Regions from separate parts of the Roseateles sp. GW821-FHT09B06 genome, predicted to be linked through region 2. Evidence: riboswitches for the same ligand, from Rfam matches in the RefSeq annotation. Region 2 holds a riboswitch; the other holds the start of a gene.
The links. Region 2 has a riboswitch for S-adenosylhomocysteine ahead of ahcY (adenosylhomocysteinase). Riboswitches for the same ligand answer to the same signal wherever they lie in the genome.
Positions count from the first base shown of each region.

Region 1: linked by a shared signal. The riboswitch ahead of metH (methionine synthase) and the one ahead of ahcY (adenosylhomocysteinase) in region 2 are both predicted to bind S-adenosylhomocysteine.

Region 1 is NZ_JBWKPM010000006.1:213,210-217,620, reverse strand. It holds gene AC07OQ_RS08110 (homocysteine S-methyltransferase family protein) at 1-637, shown strand, start outside; gene AC07OQ_RS08105 (HD-GYP domain-containing protein) at 634-1,836, opposite strand; S-adenosyl-L-homocysteine riboswitch at 1,924-2,017, shown strand; gene metH (methionine synthase) at 2,070-4,411, shown strand, end outside.
Region 2 is NZ_JBWKPM010000019.1:73,748-78,158, reverse strand. It holds gene AC07OQ_RS16580 (TlyA family RNA methyltransferase) at 1-539, opposite strand, end outside; gene ahcY (adenosylhomocysteinase) at 543-1,985, opposite strand; S-adenosyl-L-homocysteine riboswitch at 2,063-2,151, opposite strand; gene AC07OQ_RS16570 (HAD-IIB family hydrolase) at 2,220-3,035, shown strand; gene AC07OQ_RS16565 (dihydrolipoamide acetyltransferase family protein) at 3,025-4,251, opposite strand; gene AC07OQ_RS16560 (alpha-ketoacid dehydrogenase subunit beta) at 4,253-4,411, opposite strand, start outside.

The DNA.
Region 1 (4,411 bases), on a different contig from region 2:
GCCGCGCACCGCCAGCATCAGTCCGGACGTCAACGACCCCGGCGCCCGCAACGTCGATTTCGACACCCTGCGCGCCGCCTACTACGAGCAGGCCAAGGGCCTCTTGGACGGCGGCGTCGACCTGTTCCTGGTCGAGACCATCTTCGACACGCTCAATGCCAAGGCCGCGATCTTCGCGCTGGACGAGCTGATGGACGACACCGGCGAGCGCCTGCCGGTGATCATCTCCGGCACCGTGACCGACGCTTCCGGCCGCATCCTGTCGGGCCAGACCGTCACGGCCTTCTGGCATTCGGTGCGCCACGCCAGGCCCCTGGCCATCGGGCTGAACTGCGCGCTGGGTGCGACGCTGATGCGGCCCTATGTGGAGGAGCTGGTCAAGGCGGCCGGCGAGACCGCGGTCAGCTGCTATCCGAACGCCGGCCTGCCGAATCCGATGAGCGACACCGGCTTCGACGAGACGCCCGAGGTCACGGGCCGGCTGATGCGCGAGTTCGCCGCGGCCGGCTTCCTGAACATCGCCGGCGGCTGCTGCGGCACGACGCCGGCCCATATCGCGGCGATCGCCGAGAATGTCTCGGCCTACAGGCCGCGTGCCTGCGGCCAGCGCTTCTTCAGCGAACTGGTCGAGGCCTAGTAGAGCTTCAGCAGCTTTTCCATATTGAGCAGCAGCTTGAGTTCGTGCGGGGCCAGGCTGGCGGCGATGGCCTGGCCGGCCAGACGGGTGTCGCGCGGCACCGGCTCGCTCAGCGGCGTGCCGCTACGGCCCAGCAGGGCCGCGACCAGCGGCTCGTTGGCGCTGTGGCCGCGCTTGGCCACCACGCCCACCTCGCCATTGGCCAGGCGCACCAGGCTGCCCGGCGGATACAGGCCCACGGCCTTGATCAGGGCCGCGCCGGCTTCGTCCGGCTGTTGCAGCTCGTCCAGGTAGGCGGCGCGGCCCGCCTGCGCGCCGGATAGCGCGCGGCGCGAGCGCCGCGGGGCGAGCCGGGCGCCATAGATGTCGGCGCGCCTGAGCACCCGTGCCATCTGCTCGGCCATGCTGCGCCCCGCCAGCGGGCCGGGGCCGGCCTCGTGATGCAGGCGCACGATCTGCAGCCACAGCGCGTCCTGCACGCCGAGCTCCCGCAGCAGCTCGGCGCCGCGATCGCCATGGGCGTCCAGCTGGGCACGCTGGGCCGCGTCGGGAAGGTCGGCCTGGCCGGCCAGGCGGTCCTGCAGGGCGCTGATCGCAATGTTCATCGACAGCGCGGCCCGGCTCAGCACCTCGCGGATGTCGTCCGCCCAGCCGAGCTGGCGCGCGGCCAGTTCGGCCAGCACCATGCTCAGCAGCGCATGGCGGGCGCTGTAGCGCTGGTAGTCCTGGCTGGCCTCGAAGATCAGCAGCATCAGTGTGGCGTCGGTATGCTGCTGCAGGCGCTCGACCATCTCCTGGCGCAGGGCCGTGAAGCGCGCCAGGAAGTCCTCCGGCCGCGGCTCGCGCAGCAGGGCGTGGCAGCGCAGCTGCAGGTCGGCCCAGGCCGCCTGGCTGTTGAGCTGCTGCGTGATGGCGGCCTTGTCGACGGCCCTGCTGAAATCGCCGCGTGCCCGGGAGATCTCGCCCAGGGTGGCACCACGGTGCATCATGGTGTCGACCTTGTGGGCGAAGGCGCGCTGGTAGGCACGGGTCTCCTCGGCCAGCACCCAGGCGCCGCGCTCGATCAGGCCCTGCACCAGGGGGCTGTCGTGCAGCACCTGGCCGCGGGCGATCAGCAGCTTGCCGTCGGCGTCGCGCACCGAGAAGTCCAGCAGCTGGCCGATGCGCAGGCTGTTCGGGGGCAGGGGGATCAGGTCCAAGATATCTCGCTTCGTTCTGCACCGATTGTCGGCCTGCCGAGGGCGGGTCTTCAGAGGGTGAACCAGGCTTCAGCGTAAAATCGCACGCGGTCCGAGGAGCGTTGCGACGGCTGATGCCGCCAGGCTCGGATCAAGGGGCTGCGGCAGAGCCGCAGGTCCCGACCAACGACGCTCACCGATCCACGCTCGTGGCCGCGGTGAGTTCGCGGCCACGCTCTCTCGTTGAGGCCGCCATGTCCACTACCGCCACCGCCCGCACCGCCCCGCCACCGATGAAGCTCTCCGGCCTGGAACCGGTGCAGATCGGCGCCGGCACGCTGTTCGTCAACATCGGCGAGCGCACCAATGTCACCGGCTCCAAGGCCTTCGCGCGCATGGTTCTGAACGGCCAGTTCGAGCAGGCGCTGGCGGTGGCGCGCCAGCAGGTCGAGAACGGCGCCCAGGTGATCGACATCAATATGGACGAGGCCATGCTGGACAGCAAGGCCGCGATGGTGCGCTTCCTGAAGCTGATCGCCTCCGAGCCCGAGATCGCGCGGGTGCCGATCATGATCGACAGCTCCAAGTGGGAGGTGATCGAGGCCGGCCTGAAGTGCATCCAGGGCAAGGGCATCGTCAACTCGATCTCGCTGAAGGAGGGCGAGGCCGAATTCAAGCGCCAGGCCAAGCTGCTCAAGCGCTACGGCGCGGCCACCGTCGTGATGGCCTTCGACGAGAAGGGCCAGGCCGACACCTACCAGCGCAAGATCGAGATCTGCGAGCGCGCCTACCGCATGCTGGTGGACGAGGTGGGCTTCCCGGCCGAGGACATCATCTTCGACCCGAACATCTTCGCGATCGCCACCGGCATCGAGGAGCATGACAACTACGCGGTGGACTTCATCAACGCGACGCGCTGGATCAAGCAGAACCTGCCCGGCGCCAAGGTCAGCGGCGGCGTCTCCAACGTGAGCTTCAGCTTCCGCGGCAACGACCCGGTGCGCGAGGCCATCCACACGGTGTTCCTCTACCACGCGATCCAGGCCGGCCTGGACATGGGCATCGTCAACGCCGGCATGGTGGGCGTCTACGACGATCTGGAGCCGGTGCTGCGCGAGCGGGTCGAGGACGTGGTGCTGAACCGCCGCGCCGACGCCGGTGAGCGCCTGATCGAGGTGGCCGAAAGCGCCAAGGGCGCGGCCAAGGACGATTCGGCGCGCCTGGCCTGGCGCGCCGGCAATGTCAACGAGCGGCTCTCGCATGCGCTGGTGCACGGCATCACCGACTTCATCGTCGCGGACACCGAGGAAGCCTGGGTGGCGATCCAGGCCGGCGGCGGCCGCCCGCTGCATGTGATCGAGGGCCCGCTGATGGCGGGCATGAACGTGGTGGGCGACCTGTTCGGCCAGGGCAAGATGTTCCTGCCCCAGGTGGTGAAGTCGGCTCGCGTGATGAAGAGCGCGGTCGCGCATCTGGTGCCCTATATCGAGGAAGAGAAGCGCCAGCTGGCCGCTAGCGGCGGCGACGTCAAGCCCAAGGGCAAGATCGTGATCGCCACCGTGAAGGGCGATGTGCACGACATCGGCAAGAACATCGTCACCGTGGTCCTGCAGTGCAACAACTACGAGGTGGTGAACATGGGCGTGATGGTGCCCTGCCAGGACATCCTGGCCAAGGCCAAGGTCGAGGGCGCCGACATCATCGGCCTCTCGGGCCTGATCACCCCGAGCCTCGAGGAGATGCAGCATGTGGCGGCCGAGATGCAGCGCGACGACTACTTCCGCATGAAGAAGATCCCGCTCTTGATCGGCGGCGCCACCACCAGCCGCGTGCATACGGCGGTGAAGATCAGCCCGCATTACGAAGGCCCGGTGGTCTATGTGCCCGATGCCTCGCGTTCGGTGGGCGTCTGCACCGAGCTCTTGAGCGACGAGCGCGCGACCCGCTTCATCGACGAGTTGAAGTCCGATTACGAGAAGGTGCGCCGGCTGCACGCCAGCAAGAAGCAGACCCCGCTGGTCACGCTGGCGCAGGCGCGCGAGAACAAGGTCAAGCTGGACTGGTCGGCCTACCGGCCGCCGGTGCCGAAGTTCATCGGCCGGCGCGTGTTCAGGAACTACGACCTGGCCGAGCTGGCCCAGCATATCGACTGGGCCCCGTTCTTCCAGACCTGGGATCTGGCCGGGCCCTTCCCGGCGATCCTGAAGGACGAGATCGTCGGCGCCGAGGCGCAGCGCGTCTTCAGCGACGGCCGTCGCATGCTGCAGCGCCTGATCGAGGGGCGCTGGCTGCAGGCCAGCGGCGTGTGCGGCCTCTACCCGGCCGCCCAGGTCAATGACGACGACATCGAGATCTATACCGACGAGAGCCGCAGCGAGGTGCTGATGAGCTGGCGCGGCCTGCGCATGCAGTCGGAGCGGCCGGTGGTCGAGGGCGTGAAGCGGCCCAACCGCTGCCTGGCCGACTACATCGCCGCCAAGGGCACGGTGCCCGACTATATCGGCCTGTTCGCGGTCACAGCCGGCCTGAACGTCGAGAAGAAGGAACAGCAATTCCTGGCCGACCACGACGACTATTCGGCCATCATGCTGAAGGC
Region 2 (4,411 bases):
AGCAGCAAGACCTGCCCCCCCGGCGCCAGCCAGGCCGCCAGCCTTGGCAACTCGCCCAGCATCGAGATGAAGCTGAGGTCGCCGACGATCAGGGCGAAGGCCTCGTCCGGCTTGAACTCGCGCACATGCATGCCCTCGATGGCGCGCACGCGCGCATCGCCCGCGAGGCGGGCATGCAGCTGGCCATGGCCCACGTCGATGCCCACCACCCGCGCCGCGCCGTTTTTCAGCAGGCAGTCACTGAAGCCGCCGGTGCTCTGGCCGATGTCCAGCACGGTCAGGCCGGTGACCGCCAGGCCGCAGGCCCGCAGCGCGCCCTCCAGCTTGAGCCCGCCGCGGGAGACGTAACGCAGCTCCGCATCGTCGGTGATGCGCAGTTGCGCCGTCTCGGGCAGGTCCTCGCCGGCCTTGCGCAGCGCGGCCCAGCTGTCCGGGGACTTGGGCGAGGCCCATTCGGCGGCGCCGCGCTCGATCAGCCGCTGCGCGACCGAACGCGTGGGCGCCAGCCCCTGGGCGACAAGCAGCTGGTCGGCGCGCATCGCTCAATAACGGTAGGTGTCCGGCTTGTAGGGGCCGTTCTTCGACACGCCGATATAGGCCGCCTGCTCGTCGGTCAGCTCGCTCAACTGGGCGTTCAAGGTCACCAGCTGCAGGCGCGCGACCTTCTCGTCCAGGTGCTTGGGCAGCACATAGACCTGGCCGACCTGGTACTTGTCCCGGTGCGCGAACAGCTCGATCTGGGCGATGGTCTGGTTCGCGAACGAGGACGACATCACATAGCTCGGGTGGCCCGTGCCGCAGCCCAGGTTCACCAGACGGCCCTTGGCCAGCAGGATGATGCGCTTGCCGTCCGGGAAGATGACGTGATCGACCTGGGGCTTGATCTCCTCCCACTCGTACTGCTCGATCGCGGCGATGTCGATCTCGTTGTCGAAATGGCCGATATTGCAGACGATGGCGTTGTGCTTCATCGCGGCCATATGCTCATGGCGGATCACGCCCTTGTTGCCGGTGGTTGTCACGAAGATGTCGGCCTTGTCGGCGGCATATTCCATCGTCACGACGCGGAAGCCCTCCATCGCGGCCTGCAGCGCGCAGATCGGGTCGATCTCGGTGACCCACACCTGGGCCGACAGCGCGCGCATCGCCTGGGCCGAGCCCTTGCCCACGTCGCCATAGCCGGCGATCACGGCGATCTTGCCGGCGATCATCACGTCGGTGGCGCGCTTGATGCCGTCCACCAGGGACTCGCGGCAGCCGTAGAGGTTGTCGAACTTGCTCTTGGTGACCGAGTCGTTGACATTGATCGCGCGGAACAGCAGGGTGCCCTTGTCCGACATCTCCTTCAGGCGGTGCACGCCGGTGGTGGTCTCCTCGGTCACGCCGATGATCTCGGCGCTCTTGCGGGTGTACCAGCTGGCGTCCTGCGCGATCTTGGCCTTGATGGCGGCGAACAGGATGCGCTCCTCCTCGCTGCCGGGGTTTGCCAGCACCGACAGGTCCTTCTCGGCCCTCTGGCCCAGGTGCATCAAGAGCGTGGCGTCGCCGCCGTCGTCCAGGATCATGTTCGGGCCTTCACCCGGCGCGCCCTTCTCCGCGAACTCGAAGATGCGGTGGGTGTAGTCCCAGTAGTCCTCCAGCGACTCGCCCTTGTAGGCGAACACCGGCGTGCCCTCGGCCACCAGGGCGGCGGCGGCATGGTCCTGCGTGGAGAAGATATTGCACGAGGCCCAGCGCACCTCGGCGCCCAGCGCCTGCAGGGTCTCGACCAGCACGCCGGTCTGTATCGTCATGTGCAGCGAGCCGGTGATGCGCGCGCCCTTCAGCGGCTGGGTGGCGGCATATTCCTTGCGGATGGCCATCAGCGCGGGCATCTCGCTCTCGGCAATCTTCAGCTCCTTGCGGCCCCAGGCGGCAAGCGAGATGTCGGCGATCTTGAACTGGTCGGCGGGCAGCGTGTTCGTCTTCAGCACAGCAGCATTCATTGCAAAGCTCCTTCGGTATGAAGCCGCAATGCTCGCGCGGATGCTGATGGATAGAAATCGATCACCCACGACGAGATTGCGGGTGAGCGCGGTTGCAGTGGCCTGAGCTTGTCAGGGCTTCCGAGCCTGGCCTCTTAGCGCAGAGGTTGCAACGCTCCTCGGAAGACGCACATTCTAGCCGCACGCCGCCCGGGCAGGCGCGGAACAGGGCCGGGATTGCGGACAATCCCGCCCATGCAAGCCCTTTCCTCCTGTCCGCCGGCGCTCCTGCGCGCGCTGCGCGGCATCCTCACCGACATCGACGACACCCTGACCGCCGAGGGCGGCATCGCGCCCGAGGCGCTGGACGCGCTGCAGGCCCTGCGCGCCGCCGGCGTGCCGGTGATTGCGATCACCGGCCGCCCGGCCGGCTGGAGCGAGCCCTTCGCGCTGGCCTGGCCGGTGGCGGCCATCGTGGCGGAGAACGGCTCGGTGATGCTGAGAAGCGGCGCCGGCGGCGAACTGCTGCGCGACTTCAGCCAGGACGAGGTGACGCGGGCGCTCAATTTCGAGCGCCTGCAGGCCTGCGCGGCCGAGGTGCTGCGGCGCGTGCCGGGCAGCCGGCTCGCCACCGACAGCGCCGGACGCCTGACCGATATCGCGGTCGACCACAGCGAGTTCGCGCATCTGACGCCGGCGCAGATCGACGCGGTCTGCGCCGTGATGCGCGAGCATGGCCTGACCGCCACCGTCAGCTCCATCCATGTCAACGGCTGGATCGGCGAGCACAGCAAGTGGAGCGCCGCCGAGTGGGCCGTGCAGGCCCTGCTGCGGATGCCATTCGAGCCGCGCGAATGGGCCTATGTCGGCGATTCCACCAATGACCAGCTGATGTTCGAGCGCGTGCCGCTGTCGGTGGGCGTGGCGAACATCGCGCGCTTCCTGCCGCAGCTGCGCCATCTGCCGGCCTATGTGACCGCGGCCGAGCGCGGGCGCGGCTTCGCCGAGCTGGCGGCGGCGCTGCTGGCGGCGCGCCGGCCCGCGGCGGCGCAGGCCCTGGTCAGTCGATGAACAGCGTGGCCGGCTGCTCCAGATAGCCGCGCAGCGCCTGCACGAACTCGGCGGCCAGCAGGCCGTCGACGACGCGATGGTCGAAGGAGGACGACAGGTTCATCATCTGTCGCGCGACGACGGCGCCGCCCCGCATCACCGGCCGCTCGACGATGCGGTTGATGCCGATGATCGCGACCTCGGGATGGTTGATCACCGGCGTCGAGGCGATGCCGCCGAGCGGACCCAGGCTGCTGAGCGTCAGGGTCGAGCCGCTCAGCTCGTCGCGCACGATCTTGCCGCTGCGGCAGGCGGCGCTCAGGCGGGCGATCTCGGCGGCGCCGGCCCACAGGTCCAGACCCTCGGCATGGCGCAGCACCGGCACCATCAGGCCGGCCTCGGTCTGGGTCGCGATGCCCAGATGCACGCCCCGATGGCGGATCAGGATGCCGGCCTCGTCGTCCAGGCGCGCGTTGAGCTGCGGGAACTGCTGCAGCGCCAGCACGGTGGCGCGCACGATGAAGGGCAGCAGGGTCAGGTGGCCGCGTGTCGCGGCCCAGCGCTCGTTGAGCCGCTCGCGCAGCTCCTGCAATGCGCTGACATCGACCTCCTCGACATAGCTGAAATGCGGGATGCGGCGCTTGGACTCCTGCATCTTCTGCGCGATCTTGCGGCGCAGGCCGACGATGGGCATGGCCTCGGTCGCATCGCCGGCCGGGGTCGCGGGGCCCGGCCGCCTGGCCGCGCCGGCGCCAAGCGCGGGGTGGCGGGCGAGATGGGCATCGAGATCGGCCTGCATGATGCGGCCGGCGGTGCCGCTGGCGCGCACGTCCTGCAGCGCGATGCCGAGCTCCCAGGCGCGCGCGCGCACCGCCGGCGAGGCGATGGGCCGCGCGCCGGCCGGCCGCGCTGCATTGGCGGGCGGTGTGGGCGCAAGCGCGGGAGCCGGCGCGGGCTCGGGCGGTTGCGCGTCGGCCGCGGGCGCCGCCGCGTCGGCTGCGACCTCGATGCGCATCAACTCGGCACCGACCGCCAGCACCTGGCCGATGGCGCCACCCAGCGACAGCACCCGGCCGGCCACCGGCGACGGGATCTCGACCGTGGCCTTGTCGGTCATCACATCGGCCAGCGCCTGGTCCTCGGCGACCTCCGCGCCGACTTGCACATGCCAGGCCACCAGCTCGACCTCGGCAATGCCTTCGCCGAGGTCGGGTACCTTGATCAGATGTTCCGCCATCTCAGGCTTCCATGACCCGCCGGAACGCCGCCGCCACCCGCGCCGGACCCGGGAAATAGGCCCATTCCTGGGCATGGGGGTAGGGCGTGTCCCAGCCGGTCACGCGCTCGATCGGCGCCTCGAGCTGATAGAAGCAATGCTCCTGCACCAGGGCCGCCAG